Regions from separate parts of the Paenibacillus sp. 2KB_22 genome, predicted to be linked through region 2. Evidence: riboswitches for the same ligand, from Rfam matches in the RefSeq annotation. Region 2 holds a riboswitch; the other holds the start of a gene.
The links. Region 2 has a riboswitch for ZMP and ZTP ahead of AB4111_RS08235 (GNAT family N-acetyltransferase). Riboswitches for the same ligand answer to the same signal wherever they lie in the genome.
Positions count from the first base shown of each region.

Region 1: linked by a shared signal. The riboswitch ahead of AB4111_RS21800 (TIGR01440 family protein) and the one ahead of AB4111_RS08235 (GNAT family N-acetyltransferase) in region 2 are both predicted to bind ZMP and ZTP.

Region 1 covers NZ_JBFRHG010000003.1:670,747-686,100, forward strand. The annotation lists gene AB4111_RS21770 (FtsW/RodA/SpoVE family cell cycle protein) at 3-1,223, shown strand; gene AB4111_RS21775 (FtsW/RodA/SpoVE family cell cycle protein) at 1,493-2,713, shown strand; gene spoIIR (stage II sporulation protein R) at 3,463-4,122, shown strand; gene AB4111_RS21785 (L-threonylcarbamoyladenylate synthase) at 4,378-5,613, shown strand; gene AB4111_RS21790 (manganese efflux pump MntP) at 5,817-6,377, shown strand; gene AB4111_RS21795 (low molecular weight protein arginine phosphatase) at 6,436-7,008, shown strand; ZMP/ZTP riboswitch at 7,105-7,186, shown strand; gene AB4111_RS21800 (TIGR01440 family protein) at 7,327-7,920, shown strand; gene glyA (serine hydroxymethyltransferase) at 8,193-9,440, shown strand; gene upp (uracil phosphoribosyltransferase) at 9,869-10,498, shown strand; gene wecB (non-hydrolyzing UDP-N-acetylglucosamine 2-epimerase) at 10,549-11,706, shown strand; gene AB4111_RS21820 (AtpZ/AtpI family protein) at 11,893-12,147, shown strand; gene AB4111_RS21825 (ATP synthase subunit I) at 12,140-12,517, shown strand; gene atpB (F0F1 ATP synthase subunit A) at 12,563-13,381, shown strand; gene atpE (F0F1 ATP synthase subunit C) at 13,460-13,684, shown strand; gene atpF (F0F1 ATP synthase subunit B) at 13,798-14,286, shown strand; gene AB4111_RS21845 (F0F1 ATP synthase subunit delta) at 14,283-14,831, shown strand; gene atpA (F0F1 ATP synthase subunit alpha) at 14,848-15,354, shown strand, end outside.
Region 2 covers NZ_JBFRHG010000001.1:1,907,638-1,922,991, reverse strand. The annotation lists gene AB4111_RS08310 (PH domain-containing protein) at 1-384, shown strand, start outside; gene AB4111_RS08305 (Cof-type HAD-IIB family hydrolase) at 481-1,257, shown strand; gene AB4111_RS08300 (YHYH domain-containing protein) at 1,367-1,537, shown strand; gene AB4111_RS08295 (HAD family hydrolase) at 1,575-2,237, shown strand; gene AB4111_RS08290 (NUDIX domain-containing protein) at 2,533-3,024, shown strand; gene AB4111_RS08285 (DUF3298 domain-containing protein) at 3,048-3,716, shown strand; gene AB4111_RS08280 (glycosyltransferase family 4 protein) at 3,814-4,974, opposite strand; gene AB4111_RS08275 (DMP19 family protein) at 5,403-5,972, shown strand; gene AB4111_RS08270 (hypothetical protein) at 6,001-6,285, shown strand; gene AB4111_RS08265 (sporulation protein) at 6,462-7,235, opposite strand; gene AB4111_RS08260 (hypothetical protein) at 7,419-7,856, shown strand; gene AB4111_RS08255 (hypothetical protein) at 7,878-8,426, shown strand; gene AB4111_RS08250 (GNAT family N-acetyltransferase) at 8,426-8,965, shown strand; gene AB4111_RS08245 (YfiT family bacillithiol transferase) at 9,012-9,536, shown strand; gene AB4111_RS08240 (GNAT family N-acetyltransferase) at 9,571-10,083, shown strand; ZMP/ZTP riboswitch at 10,117-10,198, shown strand; gene AB4111_RS08235 (GNAT family N-acetyltransferase) at 10,327-10,800, shown strand; gene AB4111_RS08230 (VOC family protein) at 10,971-11,354, shown strand; gene AB4111_RS08225 (class I SAM-dependent methyltransferase) at 11,575-12,294, shown strand; gene AB4111_RS08220 (SDR family NAD(P)-dependent oxidoreductase) at 12,364-13,098, shown strand; gene AB4111_RS08215 (response regulator transcription factor) at 13,261-13,950, shown strand; gene AB4111_RS08210 (sensor histidine kinase) at 13,947-14,951, shown strand; gene AB4111_RS08205 (ABC transporter ATP-binding protein) at 15,068-15,354, shown strand, end outside.

The DNA.
Region 1 (15,354 bases), on a different contig from region 2:
ACATGCTGCACAAATTTAAAAAGATAGACTATTCTATTGTGTTTATACTGCTTATTCTGATGGTTATCAGTATTTTGTCGATTTACAGTACAACGTTTGGTCGTCCGAAGCTGGAGGGACTCCCGAAAAGTGCAGTGATTTTTTATATTTTGGGATTCATCGTCTTTTTTGGGATGTCGATGATCAATTATAAATTTATAATCAAAAATTATTTATATATCTATGGCGTGGGTATGTTACTGCTCATTTTCGTAATGTTCTTTGGTAAAGAGTATTACGGTGCAAAAGGTTGGCTGTCCATCTTCGGGGTCAGTTTGCAACCTGCTGAGTTGTTCAAGTTATGTCTGATTGTGTTTTTATCGGCCTTTTTGGCCCGAAAGAAGAATCGTCCGCTCTATTTCGGACGTGATGTTATTCCGATCTCACTCTGTGTTCTGCCACCATTACTACTCGTACTGCTTCAAAATGACTTGGGAAATGCGTTAAGTTATGTTGTCATTCTTGTGGGCCTCTTATGGATCGGCAACATTAAATTTACGCATGCCCTCATTGGTTTTATTATTGCTGTGGCGACTTTTATCGGCGGTACACAGGCATATATTCATTATCATGATGAGATTGTTAAATTTCTGAATGACATTGGACGTTCGCACTGGGCGGATCGTTTTGACCCCTGGCTTGTACCAGAGCTGACCTCAAGAGATGTACTCTGGCAGACGTATAATGCGAAGCTTGCGATTGGTTCTGGCGGTATTACGGGCAAAGGATATCTGGAAGGCACAACGATTCAGTCGAATCGGGTGCCGCTGGCCTATGCAGACTCGATCTTTGTACAGATCGGGGAGGAATTTGGCTTCATCGGTGCCTCGGTATTGCTTCTCCTATACTTTATCCTGATTCACAGGCTGGTGCTGATTGCACTGGAGTGTAAGGATCGCGCCGGGCCTTATCTTATTGTAGGTATTATAGCGATGCTGCTCTACCAGATCTTTGTCAATATTGGTCCGTTCATTGGTCTGATGCCATTGACAGGGATTACGCTGCCGTTTATCAGTTCGGGTGGTACCTCCATTATGCTCAACATGATCAGTATGGGGATTGTGATGAGTATCAAGGTTCACACGGAAGAAAACGAGGATATTCTCGGATCTGCGGAACAACCGAGTATTACCGATTTGGTGATGAAATTGCTAAGACGCAAGCCATCCCAGCAGGAACAATAACGTTCTCGAATCAAACCGTGAAATAACACGTTGGATTTATGTATATTAGCTAGATAACTTCAGAACCCTGGAACAGATCAGACCTATTCAATTAGGGATGAATGTTTCGGGGTTTTATTGATTTTACGGTGGGAGTCAGGCCAATGAATGGTTTAATTGTCACCCTGAAGCGATTCAGATTTCCATTTTATTATCCAATTATATACAATGGTAATATTGAGTTCAATTGGAAATCATAGAATGTTAGATTCAGGGGGATGGGCGGAGTCATGGTGAGAATGTTGAAAAAGATGGACGGTGTGATTCTCTTCATCATGCTGTTGCTCATGATTATTAGTGTATTTGCAATTTACAGCGGAACACAGACAGATGCCAACCTGGCGAATCACCACGTCAAAACAATTTATTTCTATGTGGCGGGGTTCATTGCGGTGCTTGTCATCGGGCTTGTGAATTACAAGTTATACGTGAAATATGCGTTTTATTTGTATGGGTTGGGAATTATACTATTGATCCTTGCGAATGTCCTGGGAAGTTCGATCAATAACGCTAACGGCTGGCTGAAGCTGGGCGACAACTTTTCTTTCCAACCGGCAGAACTGTTCAAGATGATTCTGATTCTGTTTCTCGCCCATTTGATTGTGAAGAGACAACGAGGCACGCTGAAATTTTGGAGAGATATTGTGCCGATTGGCTGCTGGGCGTTTATTCCATTTGCTCTGGTTATGGCTCAGAATGATCTGGGAAATGCACTGGGGTATGTGGTGATTTTGGCTGCTGTATTCTGGATCGGAAATATGAGACTGAAGCACGCATTGATTGCACTGGCGATTGTGGGAGTGACTTTCTTTGGCTTTGTTAAGGCTTATACGTTCTACCATGATGAAGTGTTCACCTTTCTTAAAAAGATAAAAAGGGAACATTGGGCGGAACGGATTGATCCTTGGTTGGTACCGGAAAAGGCTACCTCCAAAGCTTCCTGGCATACGAAAAATGCAGGTTTAGCCATCGGTTCAGGAGGCATCATCGGCAAAGGATATTTGCAAGGAACATCCGTTCAGAGTGGACGAGTTCCCTATACGTATTCGGATTCCATTTTTGTCGTGATCGCAGAGGAGTTTGGCTTTGTCGGTGCATCCGTACTGATTCTATTGTACTTTATTCTGATTCAACGGATGGTGTGGATTGCTCTGAGTTGCAGAGATCGCGCGGGACCCGTCATCATTGTAGGTATTATCGGAATGTTGTTGTACCAGGTGTTTGAGAATGTGGGGGCGTTCCTCGGGCTGATGCCGCTCACAGGCATTACGTTGCCATTCATCAGTTACGGGGGCACCTCCCTGCTCATCAACATGGCTTGTATTGGCGTGGTCATGAGCATTAAGTTGTATGGTGAGGAAGAAGAGGATGAACTTCTCATGGGGGAGCAGCAACCTCGGTTGTCGGAACGTTTATGGAATATGCTCAAGAAAGAGAAAAGTGCTGTGTAACTGTTGAGTTGGTGTAGTGAAAAGAAAAGCTGTGGAGCGTATAACGTAATTGTTCATTGTTCGTAAGAATGAAGAGGTTGATTTGCCCTGTAACCAGGTGCGGATCAGCCTTTTTAACATGACTGGTGAGCGAATGTAATTCATGGTACTGAGACACGTTATATCAGCATAAACAGCCTTTTGTAGCGTGTTGGTCAGATGATTTTGCGAAATAAGGTGTCTCGTGTTCCTTACAATTTCAGAAGAAGACCTGGAGGCTGAATAAGACGTCCTCCCTTAGAACATCGACTGGTCGTTCGCGAGAGTCGTTCGCCAGGGTTAGCTAGTACAGTCTTCAAGGCTATTTGAAAGCTGACATTCGTCATCGCATAACTTGCCTGAGTTTAAACACAGATACTAGTAGTACATGTTCAAAAAATTGTTTTTTAGTAACGTTTGATTATAGTTCCAGTACCGAGAAGATGAGATGAAGCAAGAAATGGAGTAGTGGAGTGTAGGATAAACTACGTGAGCAAATGGAATGTTTCCGAAGGAAACAACCTTTATAAGACCCGCTTATTTCGGCTGAGAATTTCATATCCAACGTTGATGATGCAGCTAGGCATCCTTCGTAATTAATAGCGAACCTTTTGAACAACCTCTAGTAGATTTATTGCAAATGCTAGGTTTACTTCCGTCTCTCCCGGGCATACTGATAGACATGAGAGAGTTGCAGGTCGCGTGATCAGAGAGCCGAGGGGGAAAACGGAATGAACAGACGAATTGTAAAGCAAATTGGACTTATTATTGTATGTCTTATGATGATTATCATGATGTGGGAAGGTCAGAAAACGGATGCAGCTGTGGCGGCCGCAGCGATTCCTGAACAATCGATTCGCTTGCGTATTCTAGCAAACTCGGATGCACCAGGAGATCAATTGGTGAAACGCGAGATTCGGGATGCTGTCGTTGCTCAGATGGGGGAGTGGGTAGCCGAACTGGAGAATCCGCAAAGTCTGGATGAAGCGCGCCATGTCATTCGTGAGCATCTGTCAGAGATTGAAAATAGAGTAGGAGAAGAGCTGGCCAGTCGCGGTCTGAAGTATGAGTATCAGGTGGAATTGGGTTCTGTTCCGTTCCCAACCAAACTATATGGAGGCACCGTGTATCCTGCAGGAGATTATGAAGCGGTTCGAATCACGCTGGGCGAAGGCAAAGGTCAGAACTGGTGGTGTGTGTTGTTTCCACCGCTGTGCTTCATTGATGCAGGGACCGGGGATGCACTGGCGAAACCTTCAAACGTATCGGCTGCAGCGGCTGAACCTGGAGATGTAGAGGCATCTGCGCAGGGAGAGACACCGGAGGCGAGATTCTTTCTGTGGGATATGGCTGTAAAACTATGGAGTTGGGTAACTGGGTTATTCGCATAACAACGAAGTTATACTATACATAAGGGTGGCTTCAATTCAGGGAGCTGCCCTTTTGATATGAATTGGTGGCGAAAGTACAGTGAGACTCCTGCGTGGAGCTAAGTATGAAGGGCATCCGAGTCGGGACAGGTATGTTATAATTACTTATATTGAATATGGAGTATGAAGCGAAGTGAACAAGGATGTGTATGGAGTGTGAGGTGTTTTTCTCACGTTCACAAGTAACCTATTATGATGTTTAGGAATGATGGATATATGAATAGAGAGAATGAGCAAGTGCAATCCTCAGAAATGGGAAATGACATGGAGGTTCATGACAAGGGAACTCCAGCAGAGATGGTAACAGTCAATTGGGATGTGCGCGTTTTATTGAGCAATGAGGATGATCATGGATTGGGTAATATTGAATTAACGGATGTGAAAAAGGGGAGCGCCGATCAGCAGGCGCTCGCCGACTTGCAGGCTGCGGCGGCCTGCATTCGTCAAGGTAAGACGGTGGCCTTTCCGACCGAGACGGTCTACGGCCTGGGTGCGGATGCGCGTAGCACGGCAGCCGTGGAGGCTGTATTTGTCGCCAAAGGCCGACCTTCCGACAATCCACTGATTGTGCATATCGCGCATCGTGACCAGTTGGATGCTCTGGTCACGGAAGTGAATGAGACAGCCGAAGCGCTGATGGCGGCCTTCTGGCCGGGACCACTGACGCTTGTGCTGCCGGTTAGGCCGGGGGTGGTGTCCCCGCGTGTCACCGCCGGTCTGGACACGGTGGCCGTGCGCATGCCGGACCATCCGGTGGCCTTGCAGTTGATCGCAGCGGCGGCATGCCCTGTGGCTGCGCCAAGCGCCAACCGCTCCGGGCGGCCAAGTCCGACACTCGCGTCTCATGTGCGCGAGGATCTGGATGGCCGTATCGGCGGCATCGTGGACGGCGGCCCCACCGGGGTGGGCGTCGAGTCCACGGTGGTGCAGGTCGGTGACGACGGTACCGTCACCATCCTGCGCCCTGGCGGCATTACGGCGGAACAACTGTCCGCCGTTGCCGCCCGTGTCGCCACGGACCCCGCGCTACTCGCGGAGGTGCCCGATGGCGTGGGCAGCCCGGCGCCGCGCTCGCCGGGCATGAAGTACACGCACTACGCACCCGCAGGGGCGCTGTGCGTGGTGGAGGGGCCGCCCACAGCGGTGGCGGCCTGGATCAGCGCCGCCCTCGTAGAGGCGGCGCAGCGCGGAGAGCGCACCGCCGTGCTGGCGTTCGCCGAGCACGCGGAGCAGTACCGCGCCGATGCCGTGTTCTCGCTGGGAGATGCCAGCGAGCTGGAAGAAGCAGCGCGCCGGCTATACGCCGCGCTGCGCAGTTGCGATGAGCAAGGCGCCACATATATTGTGGCTGAAGCCTGCTCACGCGAAGGGCTGGGAGCTGCCGTCATGAATCGGCTGCTCAAGGCCGCGGGTAACCAACTCATCCAAGTTGGCGACCCACAGCCCTCCTAAGCTCTCCTGATCATACAGTCAGGAGAGCCACTTAACTTTTTTCCAAAACAATCAATGAACCATCATGTCCGCTTGCACGTCAATCTAGCTTTATACACCATGGATATCGTGTAGATACGCACCGTTTACCTTGCATCGGTCATGTTTAGGTCCTTGTCCGCATATCGTGTACAAGAACCTTTACGTGACTTGGGGGTATGGGGATGTGGGATGTGTCTGCCCATGTAGGGCAGTTGGTAACCATTTTGATCATGGCTGTTGCGCTTGGCCTCGATGCGTTTTCGCTCGGAATCGGAATTGGCATGAAGGGCATTCGGCTGAGGGATGTATTGCGGATCAGTACAGTAACGGCGCTATTTCATATCATCATGCCGCTCATCGGCATGTATATGGGCAAATACGTCAGCTCGCTGCTCGGTGACATTACGACGTATGCAGCAGGTGGATTACTTGTTCTGCTGGGTGGTCATATGATTCTGAATGCATTCCGTGAAGGTGATACCAAGCTGGTGGACCACCGTTCTCTGCTCGGCGTTATTTTGTTCTCCCTCAGCGTAAGTGTGGATTCGTTCTCCGTTGGCGTTTCCTTAGGGATGTTTAGCAGTAATCTGATCTTGACCGTACTTGCCTTTGGTGTATGTGGCGGGGTGATGTCGGTTATGGGTCTGCTATTAGGCCGTCGGGTGAGTCAGAATCTTGGGGATTACGGTGAGGCCATTGGTGGCGCAATCTTGCTTGCGTTTGGACTTTTGTTTATATTTTAAAATAAAACGTGAGACATCATATCATTCGCATCATATGTAAAATGGGGAGGCTAACACAATGAAACATATTTTATTCGTATGTACAGGCAATACGTGCCGCAGCCCCATGGCAGAGGGGCTTTTGCGAAAATTGGCATCGGAGCGCGGCGTTCAGGTAGAGGTTCGTTCCGCAGGTGTAGCAGCTACGTCGGGTATGCCGATCTCCCGTCATGCGGAAGCGGTTTTAAGAGATCATAACGTTGAAGGTCCGCCTCATTCCACACAGCTTAGCGCTAACCTGGTAGGTTGGGCCGATCTGGTTCTTACATTAACGCGGAGTCATAAGCAGCATGTCATGCAGGTATTTCCCGACTCCATCCACAAAACCTATACATTAAAAGAGTATGTGGAAGACGACGAGCAGGTATTAAGAGATGTTCAGGAGTTGGACAGCCTGTTTGCAACGCTGGAGATGAAACGTGCCCTTGGTCAAGAGATCCTGGCATCAGAGCGCGAGCGAGCCATTGAGATCAGACAACGCATTCCAAGTTTCGACATCTCCGATCCTTTTGGAGGCAGTCGTGATGATTATAATATCGCTGCGGCCGAGATCCGGACTGCATTGGACCGGCTTTTGGATAAGCTGGGATAATTCTGATCCTGCGGGGCAGGTTATAGAAACAGGACACGTGATGTAAATTAACCGTTGATTTTAGCCGCGGGTTGTTTTATGATGAAGGGGAAAACAGGGATCCGGTGTAACTGGCGACGAAGTGGGCATAACCACGATGGAGCACCGGAACAAACGGCCGGTCGCCTGGGCAAAAGAGCAATTCTGCGTTACCCGCAGACTGCTCTTTTTTTCGTCTTTCATCTGATTATTCGCTATAATAGTACCTGAGATGCCGTGCAAGAATACGAAGACAGCCAAGAGACAGCGGGCATGATTTTATCGGGAGGCGATGATAGGATGACTATAGAGTTGGATTCAGAACAACCCGGATTGCAGGAACAGACCGCATCCATTCTGCATGAACTGGCGCTTGCCGGACAGCTTGGGCCTGGACAGATCGTTGTGATCGGTACAAGCACAAGTGAAGTCGCAGGTGCGCGGATTGGTACGAGCGGTGCCATTGAAGTGGCGCAGCAGCTTCTTGCGGGGATACGCGAGGTGCAGGAGGAATTCGGTTTTGACACGGTATTCCAGTGTTGTGAGCATCTGAACCGTGCGTTGGTCATGGAACGTTCTGTGCTTACTCGACTTGGATTGACCGAGGTTGGTGCAGTACCCGTGCCCAAGGCCGGAGGTTCAATGGCATCCGCAGCATATCGTTCGCTGACCGATCCATGCCTGGCTGAATATGTGCAGGCCCATGCGGGAATGGACATTGGGGAGACGATGATTGGCATGCATCTCCGACATGTAGCCGTACCGTTTCGTACAGCGCTCCGCTATGTTGGAGATGCTCGCGTAACCACAGCGTTGACTCGTCCGAAGTTGATTGGCGGCGAACGAGCGGTGTATCGTATGGAAGAACAACCAGATTCAACATTTTGTGACTGATATCTTCAACCAATATAAAGCCAAATTAGACTTTACACGAAAACGGAGATTGCAACACCAATCTGAAGAAGCAAAGCGTTCGCCTGAAAGCTTTCCGAAGGAAAGCTACATCGGAAGCATACGCTATCCCCGGATTTTCCCCTTATTATAAGGGAGTTCAGAAAAAATCCGGGGATAAAAGCGATCGGAAGATGGTGATGCAATCGAAGTCAGGAGTGTAACCACTGTAGTTTCGCTTTATAACTTCACTTATAACTGGGAGGAATTTAATCATGGAACAATTGCGCAAGAATGACCCGGCAGTACTGGAAGCGATGAATCTTGAACTGAAACGTCAACAGAACAACATCGAACTGATTGCATCCGAGAACATCGTAAGTGAAGCAGTAATCGAAGCATTGGGATCCGTTCTGACTAACAAGTACGCTGAAGGATATCCAGGCAAACGTTACTATGGCGGTTGTGAGCATGTAGATATCGTTGAAGACATCGCGCGTGATCGTGCAAAAGAATTGTTTGGAGCAGAACACGTGAATGTTCAACCTCACTCCGGCGCACAAGCGAACATGGCAGTATATCTTGCAGCGTTGAAACCTGGTGATACTGTACTCGGTATGAACCTTGCACATGGTGGACACCTCACACACGGTAGCCCGGTTAACGCTTCCGGTTTGTTGTACAACTTTGTAGCATACGGTGTACAGGAAGATACATTCCTGATTGATTATGATGAAGTGCGCAAAGCGGCTTTCAAACACCGCCCTCGTCTGATCGTTGCAGGTGCAAGTGCATATCCGCGTACCATTGATTTTGAAAAGCTGGCTTCCATCGCCAATGATGTAGGTGCTTTGTTCATGGTGGATATGGCTCATATCGCAGGACTCGTTGCTGCTGGTTTGCATCCAAACCCGGTCCCACATGCGCATTTCGTAACAACAACAACACACAAAACGCTGCGTGGACCTCGTGGTGGTATGATTCTGTGCCGCAAAGCATGGGCAGCAGCAATTGATAAAGCCGTATTCCCAGGTTCCCAAGGTGGCCCTCTGATGCACGTAATTGCTTCCAAAGCGGTAGCATTCGGAGAAGCTTTGCAACCAGAATTCAAAACATATGCACAGAACGTTGTGAAAAACGCACAGGTTCTGGCTGAAACACTGATCGCTGAAGGATTGAACATCGTATCCGGTGGTACAGATAACCACTTGATGCTGATCGACACACGCAGTGTAAACATCACAGGTAAAGAAGCTGAGCATGTACTTGATTCCATCGGTATTACCGTGAACAAAAATGCAATTCCATTCGACCCTACAAGTCCGTTTGTAACGAGTGGTATTCGAATCGGTACACCTGCTGCAACTTCCCGTGGGATGAACGAAGAAGCGATGGTAGCGATCGGTAAGATCATTGCCAAAACACTGAAAAATCCAAAAGATACAGCGAAGCTGGATGAAGCCCGTGCAGAAGTGACTGCACTGACAGACCAATTCCCACTCTATACCGACCTTAAATACTAAAAAACTTTGCTCATGGTGTTTGTATTTGAGATGTTCTTAAAATGGGATACAAAAAAACGAAGCAGACAGAATGAGACCGCAGAAGCGAAGCGTTCGCCTTTATCCCCGGATTTTTCCCTTGTTAAAAGGGGAATAAAAAAAATCTGGGGATAACAGCGATCGAAGGATCATTCTGTAGGCGGAGTGCATTGTATTCATCATTTTCACTTTCTCAACGACATAACAGCAGGAGCAAAACAGGACCGGATGGATCATTTTCCGGTCCTGTTTTTTATAGGATTCGGTATTCTGTAATGATTGGGTGCCCTTTGATGGTGTAATTCGTTGTTGGTGATGATATAATATACAGGATTTATCGAGCCCATGAATGGTGGCTAGGTATATTTGGAAATGCTGAACATGAAGAACTTACCGGAGGGACAAATTAAATGGGAAAATTAGTAATATGTGATCACCCTTTGATTCAACACAAACTGACGTTTATACGCGATATGCGTACGAATACGAAAGATTTTCGTGAATTGGTGGATGAAGTAGCAACGTTGATGGCTTATGAGATTACAAGAGATGTTGAACTGGAAACGATTGATGTACAGACACCTGTAGCTGCAACGCAAGGTAAAGTCATCTCTGGACGTATGCTCGGACTCGTGCCGATTCTGCGTGCAGGACTCGGAATGCTGGATGGCGTTGTGAAATTGTTGCCAGCGGCAAAAGTTGGACATGTTGGTCTGTTCCGTGATCCGGAAACACTGCAACCGGTAGAATACTACACCAAACTGCCTACAGACGTGACAGAGCGTCAATTGATCGTAATTGATCCGATGCTTGCAACTGGTGGTTCGGCGATTGCAGCTATTGACGTGCTCAAAAAACGTGGCTGTACCCAAATCAAGATGATGAACCTGGTTGCAGCACCGGAAGGCGTAAAAGCTGTACAGGATGCACATCCCGATGTGGATATCTATGTAGCAGCATTGGACGACCGTCTGGATGATCATGGTTATATCGTTCCAGGGCTTGGAGATGCAGGAGACCGTCTATACGGCACTAAATAAGCATATCGCATGCTTGTAATCGGAACTTATAGAAAAGGGGCTTTGCTCGAATGTCCAAGAAAATTAAAGTCATGACGATCTTCGGGGTGCGTCCAGAAGCCATCAAGATGGCTCCGCTTATTTTAGAATTGCAAAAACACCCTGAGTCTATTGAATCTATTGTTTGCGTAACTGCGCAGCATCGTCAGATGTTGGATCAGGTACTTGAAGTTTTCGACATTCATCCCGATTATGATCTGGATGTAATGAAAGACCGTCAGACATTGAATGAGATTACAATTCGTGTGCTCGGTGGTTTGGAGCCGGTGTTAGCGGAAGCTAAACCAGATATTGTACTGGTTCACGGAGATACATTAACTACCTTTGTAGCGAGCTATGCCGCATTCCTGCAACAGATTCAGGTAGGGCATGTAGAAGCGGGGCTGCGGACGTGGAACAAGCTGTCTCCATATCCCGAAGAGATGAACCGTCAGTTGACGGGAGTACTGGCTGATCTACACTTTGCGCCTACGGATTGGTCTTCTTCCAATCTTGCCAAAGAAAATAAATCGGAGTCTAGTACGTACGTCACAGGCAACACGGTAACAGATGTGTTTCAATATACAGTACGGGAGGACTACACACACCCGGTACTTGATTGGGCCCAAGGCAAACGCCTTGTGCTGATGACAGCTCATCGCCGTGAATCTCAAGGCGAGCCTCACCGCAACATTTTCCAGGCCGTCAAACGGATTGCCGACGAATTTGAAGATATTGCCATCGTGTACCCGGTGCATCCAAGTCCTGCTGTGAAGGAGCCGGCTCACGCGATCTTGGGGAATCATCCCCGTATTCAATTAATTGATCCGCTAGACGTGGTGGATTTGCATAACTTTTACCCGCACACTCACTTGATTTTGACCGATTCAGGCGGTTTGCAGGAAGAAGCACCTTCGTTTGGTGTGCCTGTGCTCGTATTGCGCGATACGACAGAGCGCCCGGAAGGTATTGAAGCTGGAACGTTGGAACTGGTAGGTACCGAAGAGGAACGTGTGTATGAACGGACCAAAGCTCTGCTTACAGACAAAACCCTGTATGCAAGCATGAGCCAGGCTGCTAATCCATACGGTGATGGACATGCTTCGGAAAGAATTGTCAATGCGATTCTGCACCATTTTGGTGTAAATAGTGAGCGTCCGGAATCATTTCACAGAAAATTCAAAAAATAATACAATTTTTCTGACGGATTTATAAAGGGCATAGCATACAGTTAAACTGTACGGTTTACGCGGGTTTATGGGCTTTGAGGGTCTGTATTCCCGTCGTTTTCCCCTTTAAAACGCTAAAATCATTCAATTGACAAAGGCTCTCATCATTCAGTAAAATTAACTGGGATTGCAAGGGTGGCGTGGAAAATGGCCGATTCGAACAAACCAAATTCATCCCGTAACCATGACGATAATGTATGGAAAGCGATGGGGCTCGTGACAGCTTTTGGGATCGAGATTGCCATTCTCGCTGTTGCCGGATATTACGCTGGCTCCTGGTTGGACAAGACCATCGGAGGTAACGGAATATGGATCGCCGTAAGCGTTCTCTTTTTTCTTGCGGCAGGCGGTGTAAGCATCTACTTTATCGCGAAAAAATTCATGGGGGAAAGTGATGAGTGAACTAACCAGATACCGCAGATCGATGACTGTTTTCATCATGTACTTTCTTATGATTTGTTTTCTCGCAGCGGCCTTTATGCCACGTGTGGAGACAATTGCTTTGGGACTAGCCCTGGGTACAGGAATTAGCTGGATCAATGCATTTTACTTGGGCTACAAAGTAAGGAAAATGTCTGATGATGCGGCAGAAGGGAACTTGAAGCGTGTGAACCTGGGATTTTTGACAAGAGCGGCACTCGCTGTGCTCGGTATATTCATATCGATGCGCTTTCCGCAGTACTTCAATACATATGCGGTTGCAGGCGGTCTCGTCATTGCACAATTTTCCTTACTGATTATAGGGATTGTCCATTCCCGCAGAGCAGAGTGATGTTAAGGGCTGCAGCTTTCAAGTCGAGAAAGGGGTGAGAAAAATATGCATGAAGCTCCAATTATTATGCTTGGCGGATTTCGACTGGATCTATCGGTTCTGTTGATGCTGGTAGTTACAGGTGCAATTGTTTTTATTTTTGCTGTACTGGCAACGCGGAGATTATCCGTTGAAAATCCCGGCAAGCTGCAAAATTTTATGGAGTGGGCAGTAGAATTCGTCCGCAATCTGATTTCCAGCACAATGGATATGAAGAAAGGTAAACATTTTATCTCTCTCGCTCTTTCCATGATTATGTTCATTTTTGTAGGGAATATGCTCGGCCTTCCGCTCGTAGCTGTATCTGAGGTAACAGATGTTAATCAGGCACAGGTATTCGGTAAGCCGATTGTTACAGCGGTGGAGGCGTTTGAAGAAGCGCATGCCAAGGACCCTGAAGCACACCCACACGTTGAACTGGCTTGGTGGAAATCACCGACAGCCGACTTGTCTGTGACGATGGGACTTGCTCTCGTAGCGTTCCTTGTATCTCATGGACTAGGATTGTTCCGCAACACAAAAGGGTATCTCCAGCATTACCTTAAGCCATTCGCCTTGTTCTTGCCAATCAACTTGATTGAGACGGCATCCAAGCTGTTGACACACGGTATGCGTCTATTCGCGAATATCTTCGCGGGTGAGGTACTGATCGCAACGATCCTGAAACTGACCACATTCAAAGTGTTTGGTGCTATTGCAGCAATTCCGCTACTCATGGTGTGGCAAGGCTTCAGTATCTTTATCGGCGCGATCCAGGCATTTGTGTTTGTTATCTTGATGATGGTGTACATTTCACAGAGCATCGAGACGCACGACGAGCATTAAGTTTCAAGCCCTACGAAGATTTCTTCACCAGGCTGAACAATAAAAAATTCGATTTATCATTTTAAGGAGGATATACAAATGGGAGCAATGGCATTAATCGCAGCAGCAATTGTTGCAGGACTGGGCGCGTTTGGCGCAGGTATTGGTAACGGTATGGTAATCAGCAAAACGGTGGAAGGTATTGCCCGTCAACCGGAAGCAAAATCCACTCTTCAAACAACAATGTTTATCGGTGTAGGTTTGATCGAGGTATTGCCGATCATCGGTGTGGTACTCGCGTTCATGTTCTACGGTATGGCTTAATTAAATTTTAAAGGTTTGGCGGGGAAGGCCATAGCCATCCGCGCCTTCTTTTTAGGTAATGTCCGTTCTAACGGATGACGTTTCAAGGATACCTCCAGGAAGGAGTGAACAGATTGAGTTTCATATGGGAAAATACGCTTCTTGCGATTGTTGCATTTGCAATTTTATACTGGCTGCTTAGCCGTTATGCCTTCGGGCCTTTGTTCTCCATTATGGAAAAACGTCGTGAACTCGTGATGACGCAGATGAATGAGGCTGCACAGACTCGGGAACAGGCCATTGCCTATGTGGAGGAACAAAAACAAGCTCTTGAGCAAGCACGTCAAGATGCTTATGACATCATTGAACAGTCCAAACAAACGGGTGGCAAACAAGCTGAATCGATTTTGGCTGATGCAAAAGCTGAAGCTAATCGTCTGAAAGACGATGCAGTACGCGAAATCGAGAGTGAGAAGAACAAAGCAGTCGCAGCACTTCGCAGCGAACTGGGTACAGCTTCCGTTCAGATTGCATCCAAGTTGATCAAAAAAGAAGTTGAGAACGGTCCTGCACAAGAAGAGCTTGTGAACCAATACCTCAATGAGGTAGGAGGCCGACAATGAGCCGCGATACGATTGTTGCCAAGCGTTATGCGAAAGCATTGTTCGAAGTTGCTCTTCAGCAACAGCAGGTGCTTGAGGTTGAACAGGAACTGGTTGCAGTAGTCAGTGCATTGACCGGAGATGCAGATATCGAGAAATTTATCGTATCCCCTAATATCTCTGATGAAGCCAAGCAGAACGTGATTCACTCAAGTCTTGATGGCAAGGTATCCGATTCAGTCCTTCGCACAGTCTTGTTGTTGATTGAACGCGGACGCGTTGAATTGCTGGGAGACTTGTTGAATGATTATCGGAAGATCCAAGGTGAGTCGCTGGGCATCGCTGATGCACGTGTCTACTCGACTTATGCGTTGAATGATGAAGAAAAAGAAGCGGTAGCCCGTGAATTCGGTGGCCGTGTGAATAAAAAGATTCGTATCGAGAACATTGTTGATCCGACTCTGCTGGGCGGATTGAAAGTCGCCATTGGCGATACGATCTATGACGGCAGCTTGGCTGGCAAGCTCGAACGTCTTGAGCAGTCTTTTAACAGACGAGTACAGTAGATTGGGGTGAGGACACTTGAGTATCAAACCAGAAGAAATCAGTACATTAATTAAGAGCCAAATCGAACAATACAAGACCGATATCGATGTAGTCGAAGTCGGAACGGTAATCGAGGTTGGTGATGGTATCGCTCGTGTTTACGGACTTGAGAACGTCATGTCCAACGAGTTGGTTGAATTCCCAAGCGGTGTTATGGGACTCGCCATGAACGTGGAAGAAAGCAATGTCGGTGTCGTTATCCTGGGACCTTACTACGATATTCGTGAAGGTGACCAAGTGAAACGTACGGGCCAAATCATGCAAGTGCCTGTAGGCGAAGCATTGATTGGACGCGTTGTGAACCCGCTCGGTATTCCAGTGGATGGCAAAGGGCCAATCGCTACAACGGAATTCCGTCCGGTTGAAGGTAAAGCACCAGGCGTAATGGATCGTAAATCGGTTCATGAGCCGATGCAAACAGGGATCAAAGCCATTGATGCCATGGTTCCAATCGGTCGTGGACAACGTGAGTTGATCATCGGT
Region 2 (15,354 bases):
ATTACGGGTTTATTGTGGTATTTCAAACCATTTGTGTTTGGGCAGAAGCATGCCTGGTGGATGATTTCGGCGATTCTGCTCGTGTGGATTGCAACAAGCAGAGTGATGGACTTTTTCCATACCAGATACATTTTACATCAAAATTTTATTCAACTTCGGACCGGTGCGCTCACTTCAACACTCTTCATCTCCAAGCGTGAGAAAGTCATCGAAGTACAGATCACCCGTAACGTGTTACAGCGCTGGTTCGGTGTTGCTTCCATTCATACGGTAAACCGTGCCAAACCTGTACTGCATCATCGTGCACATGACATTCCCCTGGATACAGCGGAATCATTTCAATTATGGTACATGGGACGTACCCAAGATGTTCAGACCCGGTAATCGCAAGAGCAAGTGCAGGAAGACCACATCAGGTTATTCTGTACTTGCTCTTTTTACTAGAAGTCCCAGGAAGCGGATTAGAGGAGGAAGGATATTTTGATGAAAGCTGTGTTCTTTGATGTGGATGGTACATTGCTGAGCGAAATAGATCGGAGTTTGTCACCGCGTACAGCAGAGTCGATCCGGGAATTGATTCATAAAGGCGTTCAAGTCGTACTTGTCACAGGTAGGCCCTATAATCTATGCGAAGAATTCAGAAATCTCGGAATCGATACGATTATTTCGGCTAATGGGGCATTGATCAAAGCAGGTGATGAAGTGATACATAAGTCTGTACTTTCTGCACAGATGGTAAGAGCATTCAGTGAGTTTGCCGAGTTGCATGGGCACAGTATTTCATATTTTACAGAATCATTTGAGACGAACGGGTTGTGTACAACAGATGGTCGTGTTACTGATGCCCTAAGAGATACGCTTGGACTCATGGTTTCTCCGCAGAAAATCAGCACGTTGGAACAGGATGTATACTGCATTTGTTTATATGCGGATGAAACGGAGACGGAGAAATTCCAATCCAGATTTCCTTCTTTACGATTCGTGAGATTCCATCCGTATGTAGTGAATGTGTTGGAAGCAAGCGAAGTCAGCAAATCGATTGCCGCAGAGAAAGTCCTCGATTACCTGAAGATATCCAGAGAGGATACAATGGCCTTTGGCGATGGGGAGAATGATGTGGATCTGCTAGCGTATGCGGGAATCGGAATTGCGATGGGTAATGGCGGAGAACGAATTAAACAAAGCGCAGATTATGTTACTCTACGGGCAAGTGAAGATGGCGTCAGCCATGCGCTGGAGCAATTTAAAATGTTATAAGAATGTACGTATAAAAAAGATGAAGGATATCCCAATTGTGGATTTTCATGTAGAATGATATAGCACGTAATAAGCCCTAAAGCATAGGGTGTAGATCGAAGGGTGACTTATGAAAAAGGTTGTTATTGTAATTCTGTCTCTTGTCGTTCTTGTTGGTGTATCTTCTTCTGCTTATGCTCATCCAGGCAGACTGGATAAGAACGGTGGACATAACTGTTCAGCCAAATCCAAGCAAAAGGGTCTATGCACGGGCTATCACTACCATAAAAAGAAAAAATAAGCACTGCTTTACATTATTGAACAGGGGGAGAAGAGCGATGAATCATATTAAAGCCGTTATTTTTGATTTGGACAATACAATTCTAAACAGAACGATGACCTTTGACGGATTCACACAGAGTTTGATTAAGACCTATTTTGGTCACCTTGAGTCAACCGAAGAGATAAGCAAGCGAATTATTGAACTAGACCAGGATGGTTATAAGGACAAAACCCTCCTGTTCAACGAATTGTTGCATGAATTGCCTTGGGCAGAGCATCCGCCACATGCAGAACTGATGGAGTTCTATGGCAGAGAGTATGTGCGAAGTTCAGTTCTGATGGAACAGGCGCGAGAAGTCGTTCAGCATCTGCGGGGGGAATATCAAACCGGGTTAATTACCAATGGGCAGACTGATATTCAGTATGGGAAAATCGATCAACTCGGTATCCGGGATGACTACGACCATATTATTGTTTCCGAAGAGGCTGGAGTCAAAAAGCCCGATCCTCGGATTTTTCAGCTTGCGCTTGATCATTTCGCTCTTACTGCCGACCAATGCATCTACATTGGCGATCATCCGGTGAATGATATTCAAGGAGCAGCAAGCGTAGGCATGAGCACCATCTGGATGAAGGTCAACCAGCCGTGGGAGGATAGCATTACATCCGGTCCTTTACATACGATTGCACATCTAAGTGAGCTAAAGGTATTGCTGTAGAAGGCGGTTATATAAATTGAATATAACATTTACACAAAACGGAGAGGACAGAAATAATCTGAAGAAGCGGAGCTAAAAGCTTTCTGAAAGAAAGCTACTTCGGAAGCATACACCTCGCCTTTATCCCCGGATTTTCCCTTTAGGAAAGGAATCAAAGAATCTGAGGATAACAGCGATCGGAAGGTTGTTCTGTCATCGGAGTGGCTGAGTGTAAATATTTTTTTGTTCAGTTTATATAGATGAAGACTTCGATAATTACAGTCTGGAAAGCGAGGAACATATGGAGATTAGACAGATGGCTACAGCGTTTATGAGCAATGGCTCAGACATGCTGATGATGAAGAAGGCAGGCAGCAGATTGTTTGATTTTGAATTTTGGGGCGGCATCGGCGGGCATCTGGAACAAGGTGAACTGAACGCACCGATGACTGCCAGCTATCGGGAGATTGAAGAAGAGACCGGATTCAAGCCAGAGGATATCGAACACTTTCGACTTCGAACTATTCTGTTAGAGGTTAGCGGTGGTGAGATTTGGCAGCAGTTTGTATATTTCGGAGAGACGAAGCATCGACATTTTGTGCCCTCCGATGAAGGAGAGTTATTCTGGATCCCACTGGATGAGGTACTGGATTTGCATGCGTCTATTCTGATCAAAGCAACGCTCAGGCACTATTTACAACATCCGGGAGCAGAAGACATCTGGATTGGCAACGTTCAGGGCGGAACAGACTTAAAGGGCACTCCACAGGTAATATGGAACATAATGCAGGAAACGAAATCATTTTGAGCGAAAGGGGGTTATCGATAATATTGAAACATAGAACTGGAAGAAAAAAATGGAGATGGATAAATTATCTGTTGATCACTGTACTGGTTGCTATAATTCTTCCGAGTAGTCATGTAGAGGCAGGCAACACGATTACAGTGAAAACGAAGGTCCAATATTACAAAGGACAGCCATACATACATCTAACAGGTGGAAAGAAATCTGTGACGGATAAGCTGAACAAGACGTTTAAACTCCACGCAGTGAAAGCAGCTCGCCTGGACAAAGAAGAAAAGCAATCAAACAAAGCTTATTTCTACATTACCATGGCCAGTGTAAAATACAATGCAAAAGAAAAGTTATCTGTGGTATATGAAGATCATGTGTACACTGGCGGAGCACATGGAATGGATGCGACAAAATCATATAACTATGATTTAAGAACAGGGAAAGAACTGAAGCTAAGCGAGTATGTTAAAGATGATATTCAGATGGAGAAGGTAGAGAAATCAATCTCCAACAGTCTATTAGCCATGTATAATGCAGGAGTTTCAATTTTTGAAGAAAATATTTATGATTTTCAGCTTGATCAAACATCTGAATTCTTTTTATATGACAAAGGGATCGTCATCCGATTCCATCCTTATGAGGTTGCACCCTACGCTAAAGGATTTGTAGATATCAAAGTCCCATACACTAAATTCAACCAATAGATGTATGCAATAAAAGACATGATCCAGTTCAATGAGATCATGTCTTTTTATATCAACATATAATATGTCTTTGACGAATGAAGCCTTTACGACCAGATCAGGCTGTAATAATTCGATTTTTCGTTTGTCTATTCCGATGGTCTATAGCTTCCTCATAATCCACGATCAATGTATCAAAAATATGCTCCCACGACCGCTGTTCAGCCAGCTTTCTGCCTTCCAGTCCCATCATCCTCAATTGGTCCACGTGATTTCCCCAGAGACATATCTCCCGAATCAGTGCATCAGCCTGACCTGGCTCGAACAATACACCATTACGGTGGTGGGACACCAGATCCTTTACACCTCCGGCATTGGCCGCCACCACAGGAAGCCCTGAAGCCATCGCTTCCAGCACCACATTGCCAAATGTCTCCGTAGAGGAAGGAAACACAAACAGGTCTGCCGAAGCATACATAACAGCAAGTTCTTCTCCATGCATATAGCCTGTAAAGGTGACATTTGGTGGGGAGTGCAGACGCATTTTGGGAAGAGATGGGCCGTCACCAACGATAACCCAGTGTACACGGGACTGCATTTCCTGGGGCAACTGTTGCATCGTAGTCGTGAGCGTAGCGATATCTTTTTCCGGGGCAATGCGACCAACGTAGAGTAAAATAAGGGGAGCGGTGATGTGGTATCGTTCACGGATATCCGAGCTGCGTTTATCAGGGGAGTACAGGTTGCAATCAATTCCGCGAGACCAGAGCTTCAGACGCTGAATGCCTTGGACTTGAAGGGTATTTAAAGTTTCCTGCGATGGAGCCAGGGTTGCACCACAGGCACGGTGGAACCATTGGATATATTTCCAATAGAGAGGAATCATACTTTTCAACCGGTAATATTCGAGATAACGATCGAAGTGGGTATGGTAGGAGACAACATGCGGAAGATGATGTTTGAGCGCATACCTCAGACCAAGCAGCCCCATATTAAAAGGCGTGGCGATATGCAGCAGATCGGGTTGAAAGGTTTGCAGCTGCTTGTGAGTGTTAGCTCTGTTGGGTAGCGCAATGCGGCATTCTGGATACAGAAAAAAGGGAATGTTGGCAACCGATCTGACTTGAGTCTCATGGCTTCCTTCAATGATGGAGTTCGGAGTAAACAGCAGATGTTCAATTCTTCTGCGGTTCAGATGGTTACTCAAGCGGTGGAGCGTGCCAGCAACACCATTGGTTTCAGGAAGATAGGTGTCTGTGAACAAGGCCAGGCGCATCATTACCCCTCCCAAGACTCGTGATGCCAAGATCATAACAGTGGAACGTTTTCCCGAGGTCAAGTGCACGTTAACTTGACGATATTCCCTGTAAATTTGATAACGGGATAGACAATACTAACTACTATAAGTTCAACTTATATAATGTATTCTGCTATGATGTAATAACGTGTCGGCGTAGTTAAGCTTGTAATTTACACGATAACGGAGAGGACAGAAAAAAACTGAAGAAGCGGAGCTAAAAGCTTTCTGCAAGAAAGCTGCTTCGGAAGCATACACTTCGCCTTTATCACCGGATTTTCCTCTTTAATAAAGGGAATGAAAAAATCTGGGGATAACAGCGATCGGAAGTTTATTCTGACCGCGTAGTGGTCCAGTGTAAAAAATTCGTTTAAACTATTCAGACAGAGAGATACAGGAGGCAGAGAAAGATGAACAAGTTACAAGAAGAACTGCAGGAGTTGTTACCACTCGATCAGCTTGAAGAGATGTCAGGTGAAGAAGTGGTGGGGAGTGTTGCCATGGACCTTTATCGGGCTGAATTCGAGACGATTCGAGAGAGTGGGCCGGAACTTCCGCAAGTATTGCGAGATATCATTCTAATCATCGATCTGGATACCGAGCTGTCCATGAACGGTATGACCGGTTTCCTTGAGAATGCCAGCGGGCAGTATCTGGGTGAGACGATAGCAGCTATGGAACGGATCGGCAATGATGCAGATGCCGTGATCCTGAAGAAAATAGAGCAAGTGTTGTCCGAAAGCAGCGTAACGCACGGGCAATTACGAGATAATGTGAATGGCCTGTCCGAAGATGACATCACGACAAGCCTGCAAACGCATGGGGAACAGATTCATGAGGTATTGCAGCGCATTGAACTGGAAGCCGGCAACCTAAGCATGCAATCCGATAACGAAGAAAGTTTCGACCTGCTGTATCAGTATGTGGATGCAAATAAAGATCGTCTGAAACAGGAGATGGATCACTTCTTGTCTAATTGAATGGGAAGAGGGGGGGGAATTGACAAACATGAACAAACGATTAGTGATGGAATCCGTTCTGGTTACCCTGTTATTCATCATCGGTTTTGCAGCTTGGAATGTTGTGCAAGGCATGATCATGACCATGAATTACGTACCTGATCTGACAAACACCGCTTCATCCGTTAACCCATTGCAATCCAAGGTTGCTTTTGGAACTATGGTTCGGTGGGATTCAACATCCATGATCATGGCTGTTGCCGGATTCATTTTGCTCGCCGCAGCATATTACGGTCTTCGATCTGGAATGCAGCGCTGGACACAGCGTTCTTGAAGGATTGTCCTCATAAGCTCCATATCACATGTTCCTTTACGGTGCCTTTGCAGCACACCAATTGCAACTCAATTACAACTGCCCTGAGTCCATTAAGTTCCCTTATCTAAAATGGAAAACCGTCCTTTATCAGATTTGTCTGATAGAGGACGGTTTTATTTTTTCCAGACTATAGACTAGATATGTTTGGATATAACTTCTTCCAATCCTTGAGCGACAGAATGTGCACCCCGCTCCAGATGTCTTTCATACAGATGCAGGCGGACGAAACTTTCATCCGTGCCCATCGCTTCCGAGAACATTCCACTGAGTCCACGAGCGCGGCGATCGATCTGTAATAACAGCTCCAGCGAATCGCCCATGGGATAGAACATGACTTCCAACTCATCCAGATGCCCACGGAATTTGTTTGTTGGTACAAATTCAAATTCCTGTACAAATGGCAGATTTCCGCCCAACTTTGGTGCATAGTCATTGGTGACTTCACGTAGTTTGAAACCAAGGATATCAATTGCATCGAGCACGGTGTTCATGTCTTTGCTGGGAACAACATGCAATCTGTCCCGGTCTGATGGGTCCACCGCGCTTGAGATATCGAGCCCCGTTTCTACCCAAACTTCGGCACGATGCAGTGTAATCGGCAGGTTTTCTGGCAGGTCAAATGAGAATTCTTTCTCTAATTTGGCTCCAGGCTGTAATGTGAACCCTTCAGTGAGCAGGTATTTGGCGATAACGGCTGTTTCTTTTACTTTGCGATCATCGTGCTCCCGTATGTAATGGGTTTTGATTGAAAGATAGATTCGATCTACGTTCTGTTCCACATCTCCACCTTCAATATACACAATCCCCGAGATGATTCCTCCAGGCGTGACCTCTGGTGTATGCAATTCCGTATTTACTTTGGCTGCTCCAACACCTACACTGGCTAACATTTTCTTGAAAAATGACATGCGCTTAACCTCCAGATCAGATGGTTTATTATAGGGGATACATACGACTTCGACCTTAATACGGAAGCTGGAAGGGAAACGTTTCAAATTTTGGCAAAGATATTCGCACATTCAAACAGGAGATTCGCTTAACCGATGTCGAATGTTAGAATAAAGGGATTTTTTGTCAGGAGATGAAGCCGATTGAACACAGAATTTTCAGAACAGAAATATGGTGAGACTGGTGTCAAAACCAGCTTTGAGCAGATGGCGAACGGGGAACAGAAATATAAAATGATATCAGAAGATGGCAGTTATTATTGCAGAACCGTTGCTTCTTCCCAGGGAGCATGGCAAAACAGTCATGTACATATCAGTCTAACGGAGTTTTATGTGGTGCAATCCGGATGGATTGCTTATGCCAGTTATGGAGACGATCAGGTGTTTTCCATTCGAGTGATGCGTGAAGGAGAGCATATTATTGTCCAACCTGGAATCCACCACAATATATACATGTCTGCACATAGCGCGATCCATACAATCAAACATGGATTGAATACATCCAGTGATTGGACGGCGTCACCTGAGTTGGATAGGTTAACTCAATCTGTAACAGAGGATGAGCTCCAGAAGTATGATTAACCAGACGGGAGGATCAGGCAGATGCGTAAAAGTACAATATTGTGGATTACGGGAATAACGATCATTCTCTTGGTGACTCTGCTCATCTACAGCTATGTTATTCCAAGTGTGAATGCCAAAGATGTTGTGATGGCAGGTACCATCAGGCAGATTGATGCGAATGCAGTTGAGGTAGAGTTAGAGATAACGCGAAAAAGAGAAGACAAAGATCAACATATGGTGTATCCCGTTGTCCCGGGGTGGGGAGGAGCCACCTTCACTGAAGATCTAGATGATGCGTGGTACGTGCCTTCGTCTGTTGGCAGCTCCTATCTTGATCAAGTCATTCTGGAAGAGTATCTGAAGGTGCAGGGGAAAACGAGGAAATCAGCTGAGAATCTGATAGGATTTGCAATCCCTGATGAGATGGGGAGCTACAAGTTGAGGTTTACGCTCAGATCCTTGGATGGAACGACTCAACCGCTTGAAAATCCCATCGTGTATTATGTTCACAACGAGCAGTTGTTGGGGAAGGATCTAAGTTGGGTTACGGGTGAAAATCTGGAGATCATTAAGGAGTATGCAGAGTGATGAGCGTATATGAATCAAACGGAATCACCGTACGTTTCTTGGAAACAGAAGATGAACACCAGCTGGTGAAGTGGCTGACTGACCCGGAAGTCCTTCAATACTATGAAGGCCGTGATCGGCCGCATGATCTGGAGCAGGTAAGAGAGCATTTCTACAATCAGGATGATGATGCTACCCGTTGTATCGTTGAGTATGCAGGAAGTCCCATAGGATACATTCAGTTCTATAAGCTTGAGGAAGAAGAACGAACGGAGTATGGTTATGGAGACACGGATGAGATCATCTATGGAACGGATCAGTTCATTGGTGAGATAGATTATTGGAACAAAGGTATCGGAACATTGCTGGTGCAATCCATGCTGGCTTATCTGACTCATGAAAAAGAAGCCCGTAAAGTGGTTATGGACCCTCAATCCTGGAACTTGCGAGCGATATTCTGTTATGAGAAATGTGGTTTTCAAAGGATTAAACTGTTGGAGAAACATGAGCAGCATGAAGGACAGATGAGAGACTGCTGGCTCATGGAATATGCTCCTTAGATAATTAAAAGTTATTTTGAATCATACAAACAAGGAGGAATAATAGATGGACGAACGATTTCCGATAGGACCATTTGTACACACAGGTGAAGTTACCTTGGCACAGCGGGAGAAGTGGATTCAGGACATTGCTGAGTTGCCTGAGCACGCGCGAGAAGCGGTGAAGGGACTGAGTGAAGAGCAATTAAGTCTACCCTATCGAGAAGGCGGATGGATGCTCAAACAGGTCATTCACCACATGGCAGACAGCCATATGAACAGTATGATTCGTTTCAAATTGGCACTGACAGAGGATACACCTACGATTCGACCGTATTATGAAGAGCGTTGGGCTGAACTGAGTGATTCAAGGGACCTGGATGTTGAGTTCTCGCTTCAGATTCTGGATGCACTTCATCGTCGTTGGGTGTTTCTGTTAAACGCATTAACAGATGCAGATTATGCCAAACAATTCTATCATCCCTCATCGCAAGAAACCACGAGACTGGATTATAATCTGGGCATGTATGCTTGGCATGGCAAACACCATGTTGCGCATATCACATCGCTTCGAGATCGACTGGGAATATAGCTAGGCAAAATATCTTATTAGGGAGAATTCATTAATGACTGTACATATCAGATTATTAAATGAGAGTGATCCTGTAAGCATATCAAAGGCGTTTCAGGAGCAGGGGTGGGGGAGATACGCTGAGCAGTATCTTCATTACTTGGCTGAACAACAGAATGGGGACCGTGTAACCTTGGTAGCCGAGTTGAATGGAGAATTTGCTGGGTACGTGAATGTATTGTGGCATTCCAAATACCCGTCTTTCAGGGAACAAGGCATTCCTGAAATTAACGATTTCAATGTGCTGATCAAGTTCCAACGCCAAGGTATTGGTTCACGGTTGATGGACCGCGCAGAGGAAGTTATTTCGGAACGAACGGATGTGGCAGGTATTGGTGTAGGTGTATTTTCCGATTATGGCAAAGCGCAAGTTTTATATGCCCATCGCGGATATATACCGGACGGTCATGGTGTCCACAGACACGATCATTACATTCAGCCAGGTGAAGAAACAGTTATTGACGACGATGTTGTGCTTTATCTTACGAAGAAATTAAAAGGCAAGTAATAAGTGTAACTCATGTATACTAGTTGTTAAATATCTCTTGTGTGTGACTGGCGTAAACGTGGAGTGAACCACGAGGAAGCACATATATTATATGCCGTACGCCTGGGCAAAGTGTTTGATCTTTTGATCAAACACTTTATTTTTTATTGAGGTAACGAAAGGACTGGTGGCGGCAATGAAATATTATGAAGTTGGTAACTTAAAAGATGTCTACATGCAAACTAAGGGCGAGGTGATAAAAAGATGACTATTCGTCTTTTTCAAGCGATTGATCAGCCAGCAGTGCTGAAAATGATGACGGATCATAATTTTCAGTTCCCTTCGTTTATACGCGATCAGTATCCTGCGCGCTGGGATTTATTCTTAAATATGATGGATGAACGTATCAGTGCTTATTATGTCATGGTTGACGAAGCAGATGTTGTCATAGGTCATGCTGGTTATATCTTTCAGCCTACCGTTAACCGGTATGAGATCGTTGGCGTTGTTACATGTAAATCGCACCTTCGACAGGGTGTTGCACGTACACTGATTACTGAAATATGCATAAAAGTAGCTGAATTCGGATGTAGTGACGTCATGCTTTACACACTTGATCATGAAGAAAATGAAGCAGCGCTCGTATTTTATGAACGAATGAATTTTCAAAAGAAGGGTATCGATATGAATTATTATTCCTCAGGGTTTCATAGACTTTCACTTGTTAAAACACTATAAGGGAACTTCAAGAAACTCATCTGCTGACTAAACATTGATGCTCATAAAGAAATCCACTTCACTCCAAAGAAATATGATAAAAAGCCGTCCTGCATGTTATACTCTATTGGAATTTGAGGAATGATAAGCAGGACGTTGAGAGATTAGATGACTAGAGGAGTGAATGATCCATGTTTAGCAAAGTCGGCCAGGTTATGTTGTATGTCAACAATCAAGATGAATCATTGGCATTTTGGACGGAAGTTGCAGGATTCCACATTGTGGATGAAGTAAACCTTGACGAGGGCATGAGATGGATTGAGATCGCGCCCACCCCAGATTCGCAGACGAGTATTATTCTCCATGACAAAGAGTTCGTCGAACGGATGTCAGCGGGGGTAAATCTGGGCACACCTTCGTTAATGTTCTTCACCGAAAATCTGGATCAGTTATATGCCGACTTGTCTGGCAAACATGTAACAGTGGGAGAGATTGTCGAGATGCCAACCGGGCGTGTTTTCAACTTTGCGGATAATGAAGGAAATTACTTTGCAGTCTTGGAACGGGCGAAGTAAATTACAACTCAAAACCGCTATGATTGCAAACGATCGACATCCATGTCGGTCGTTTTTTTGTTGGGAAAAAGCTTATATTTTGTAGTAGAAAAACGCAAGAAAAATAGAGAATTAATGGGTAAAAATGTTATAATAGAGTGTCGCTGATTTAATGAAAATGATGAGGAATGAATAGTCGGAAATGAAGGTTCGGATGGAGAATTTAAGGAGGAATGTGGTTGTGGAAAAGACGATTAAAAGTGTACAAGATCTATATGATATGCTCGATGCGGACTTCAGAGCTGCCAAGCAATTTTGGGAGCCTTTCTATGAGGATCGGAACAGACCCATACCCTTTTTCCCTAACAAACCGGATGAAAATCTGGTAGCGCATGTGAACGCAGGTGTGCTGGCAGGCGGCAAGGCACTGGAACTGGGTTGTGGCCCAGGCAGAAATGCGTTGTATCTGACCCGCCAAGGATATCAGGTAGATGCTTATGATCTTTCCGAGACTGCGATTGCCTGGGCTAAGGAAAGGGCGGCAGAAGAGCAACTGGACGTGAATTTTGAATGTCGCTCCGTGTTTGAACTGGCCCCGGAGCAAGAATATGATCTTGTCTACGACTCGGGTTGTCTGCACCATCTGTTACCTCATCAGCGGATTCCTTACATAGAGATGATTCACCAAGCGCTCAAGCCCGGAGGATACTTTGGAATGACTTGTTTTGCTCCTGGTTTTGGCGGTCAAGGTGGGCCGGAGAGCGTCATGGACGATTGGCAGGTATATCAAGAGAAGTCGATGAAAGGCGGACTGGCCTTTACGGAGGAAAAGCTTCGTTATTTACTGCAAGATCCATTTGAATGCGTGGAATTACGCCCAATGAAGGCGATGAGCCAGGATGAGAATTGTTTTGGATTACCGATTTTGTGGGTGACCATGTGGAGAAAACCGGGCGTTTAGTTATAGATTTATAAAGTCATAGGTTGAAGTTTAACCAATATTGCATTGAGCGAGAGAAGGCGGGGGAATATGGGACAGAGGTATTTTATCATTACAGGTACATCCAAAGGAATTGGCAAACAGCTCGCGGAGTTGTTGTTAGCCAGGGGAGACTGGGTCTATGGCATTTCACGCGGGCATTCGGACGAGTTGGAATCAAGCGAGGAATGGAGAGGGCGTTACCATCATGTTCAGTACGATCTAGCCGACCTGAGCGGGATTGATGATGTGGTTACACGTCTATTGGACCAAATCCCATCTCAGGAAGCTGATTGCATTGGACTCATTAATAATGCAGCGATGCTAGAGCCTCTAGGACCCATAGAACAATGCAGTGCGGCAGAGATAAGTCAGAGTCTTAACATCAGTCTTGCAGCGCCAATGATATTGAGTTCATCTTTTATTCAACAGACGAATCACCTGTCCGCCAGACGTAAAATTGTTAATCTCTCATCGGGTTCGGGAAGTTATCCCGCGCCTTCAATGGCAGTGTATTGTACATCCAAGGCAGGCATGAACATGTTTACCCAATGCGTATCTTTAGAGCAAACGGGTCGACAGAACCCTGTTGAGATCATTGCTTTTGATCCGGGGATGGTCGATACAGAGTTACAGGCTGCTGCACGAGGCAAAAGTGCAGAGGAGTTTGCTCTTGCAGGCATGTTTAATCAAGTATATGAAGCAGGCCAATTAAAATCGCCACGAGACGTAGCGATGCAGTTGATCGAGCGGATGGACAAACACAATGATACAAGCACAATGTGATACACCCTATTGAGAGCTAATATGATATACGTATTTCATTTCGTCTTATTTACGAAATTAGTATGGAACCCTTTTGATATAAGCCCAACTTCCCTGTACACTGGAATCAGCGATCGAAAATGAATATTCAACCTTAGAAGATCAGAAACGTGGTGAAGTCTCTTGTTTAAAATTATGCTCATTGAAGACGACGAGTCGTTATTCAGTGAAATCAAGGAACGCTTGTCCCAATGGTCGTATGACGTGTATGGTGTGCAGGACTTTGGCAAGGTATTGCAGGAGTATAGCGTAATTCAGCCGCAATTGGTCATTATTGATATTCAGTTACCCCAATATGACGGGTTTCATTGGTGCCGGATCATTCGTTCCCACTCCAATGTGCCGATTATCTTTTTGTCCTCACGGGATCATCCTGCGGATATGGTCATGTCCATGCACTTGGGTGCAGACGATTTTATCCAGAAGCCTTTTCACTTCGATGTATTGATTGCCAAGATCCAAGCGACTCTGAGAAGGGTGTACAACTATAATACAGAGCATATTGAACTTCGAACCTGGCGCGGTGCTGCTATTGAATATGTGAAAAATACGTTGACCTACGGGGATGAATCTGTTCTGTTAACCAAAAATGAGATGTTCATTCTTAAAGTGCTGGTGGAGCACAAAAATCAGATTGTTACCCGCGAGGATCTCATCCGGAGCTTGTGGGATCATGAACATTTCGTGAGTGACAATACACTGACGGTTAATGTTAATCGGTTACGAAAGAAGCTTGAACCCATCGCCTTGGAGCAGTACATTGAAACCAAAGTAGGTCAGGGGTATATGGCAACGGAAGAGGCAGAAGCATGATCGGTAAGTACATACGAGAAAGGGCTAGTTGGTTATGTCTACTGGTAAGCATACAACTTATTATTTTATTGGTAGCTTACATGGACTCGTCCATTCCATTCCAATCTGTGGTGTATATCGTAGTGCTGAATGTGGTGGTCTGTCTTGTTTTTATCTGGGCGAGATATCTGAAAGAGACTCGTTTCTATAAAAAGTTGAGCACCTGGGATCATACCTATGATCTGAGAGAACTCGATATCGCCGATAGTCCGTATGAGCAGATCGTATATGAGGCCCTGAGTTCCCAGACACAGCGATATCGTAAGGAGTCGTCACATCATTTTATTGCCCTGGAACAGGAGAAGGACGAGATGTTGTCCTGGATTCATGAGGTGAAGACTCCACTGACTGCGTTGCAACTGATGATTGAGCGTTTGCCAGATGACAAGTTACAGAGCCAAATGACATATGAATGGTTACGAATCCATCAGTTACTGGATCAGCAGCTTCATCAGAAGCGTATTCCGTTCATGCATAATGATCTGTTCATCGAAGAGACGGAATTTGAACCAATATTGAATAGCGAGATTCGAGCGCTGAGATCATGGTGCATATCCAAGGGCATTGGCTTTGATGTGTCTTTGATGGTATCGCGTGTGCTTACAGACAGCAAATGGTTAGGTTTCATCCTCCGGCAGTTGTTGAGTAATGCGGTGAAATATAGTGATTCATCGGACATCCTCATTGAAAGTCGGGAACAGGATGGACACATCATACTCAGGATTCAGGATCACGGACGGGGGATTGAGGCTCAGGATCTGCCGCGAATATTTGATAAAGGATTTACGTCTACCCGAGGCAGAATGGATGGGGCGGCGACCGGGATGGGGCTGTATCTGGTTCGACAGGTGGTTCAAACCCTTCACATGCGCATTCATGTAGAGTCTTCTCCTGGCGAGGGCACAACCGTCACACTTACTTTTCCACGAAAAAACGACATGGTGCATCTTGCAGGCGTGTGACAACAATGTCACATGCTTTTTGGTTTTGTTCGGTGAATCGCACGATAACATTACACATCCCGCCTATGATATAGACATGAGCATTTTGCAGAAGTTCAAAGAGGAGTGAGTGGGATATGTGGATACTGGAAGCCAAAAAAATTCATAAAGTCTATGGTAATAAATTGAACAAACAGGAAGTGCTAAAGGGGATTGATCTTGGGGTAAGCAAGGGAGAGTTTGTCGGTATTATGGGGCCTTCGGGTTCGGGTAAAACGACGTTGCTTAATGTACTTTCCTCCATCGATCGGGTGAGCCAGGGCACGATTGATATTGAGGGCAAGGAATTCACCGGAATGAAGGAGAAACAGCTGGCTGAGTTCCGTAAACATCATCTGGGCTTTATTTTTCAGGAATATAATCT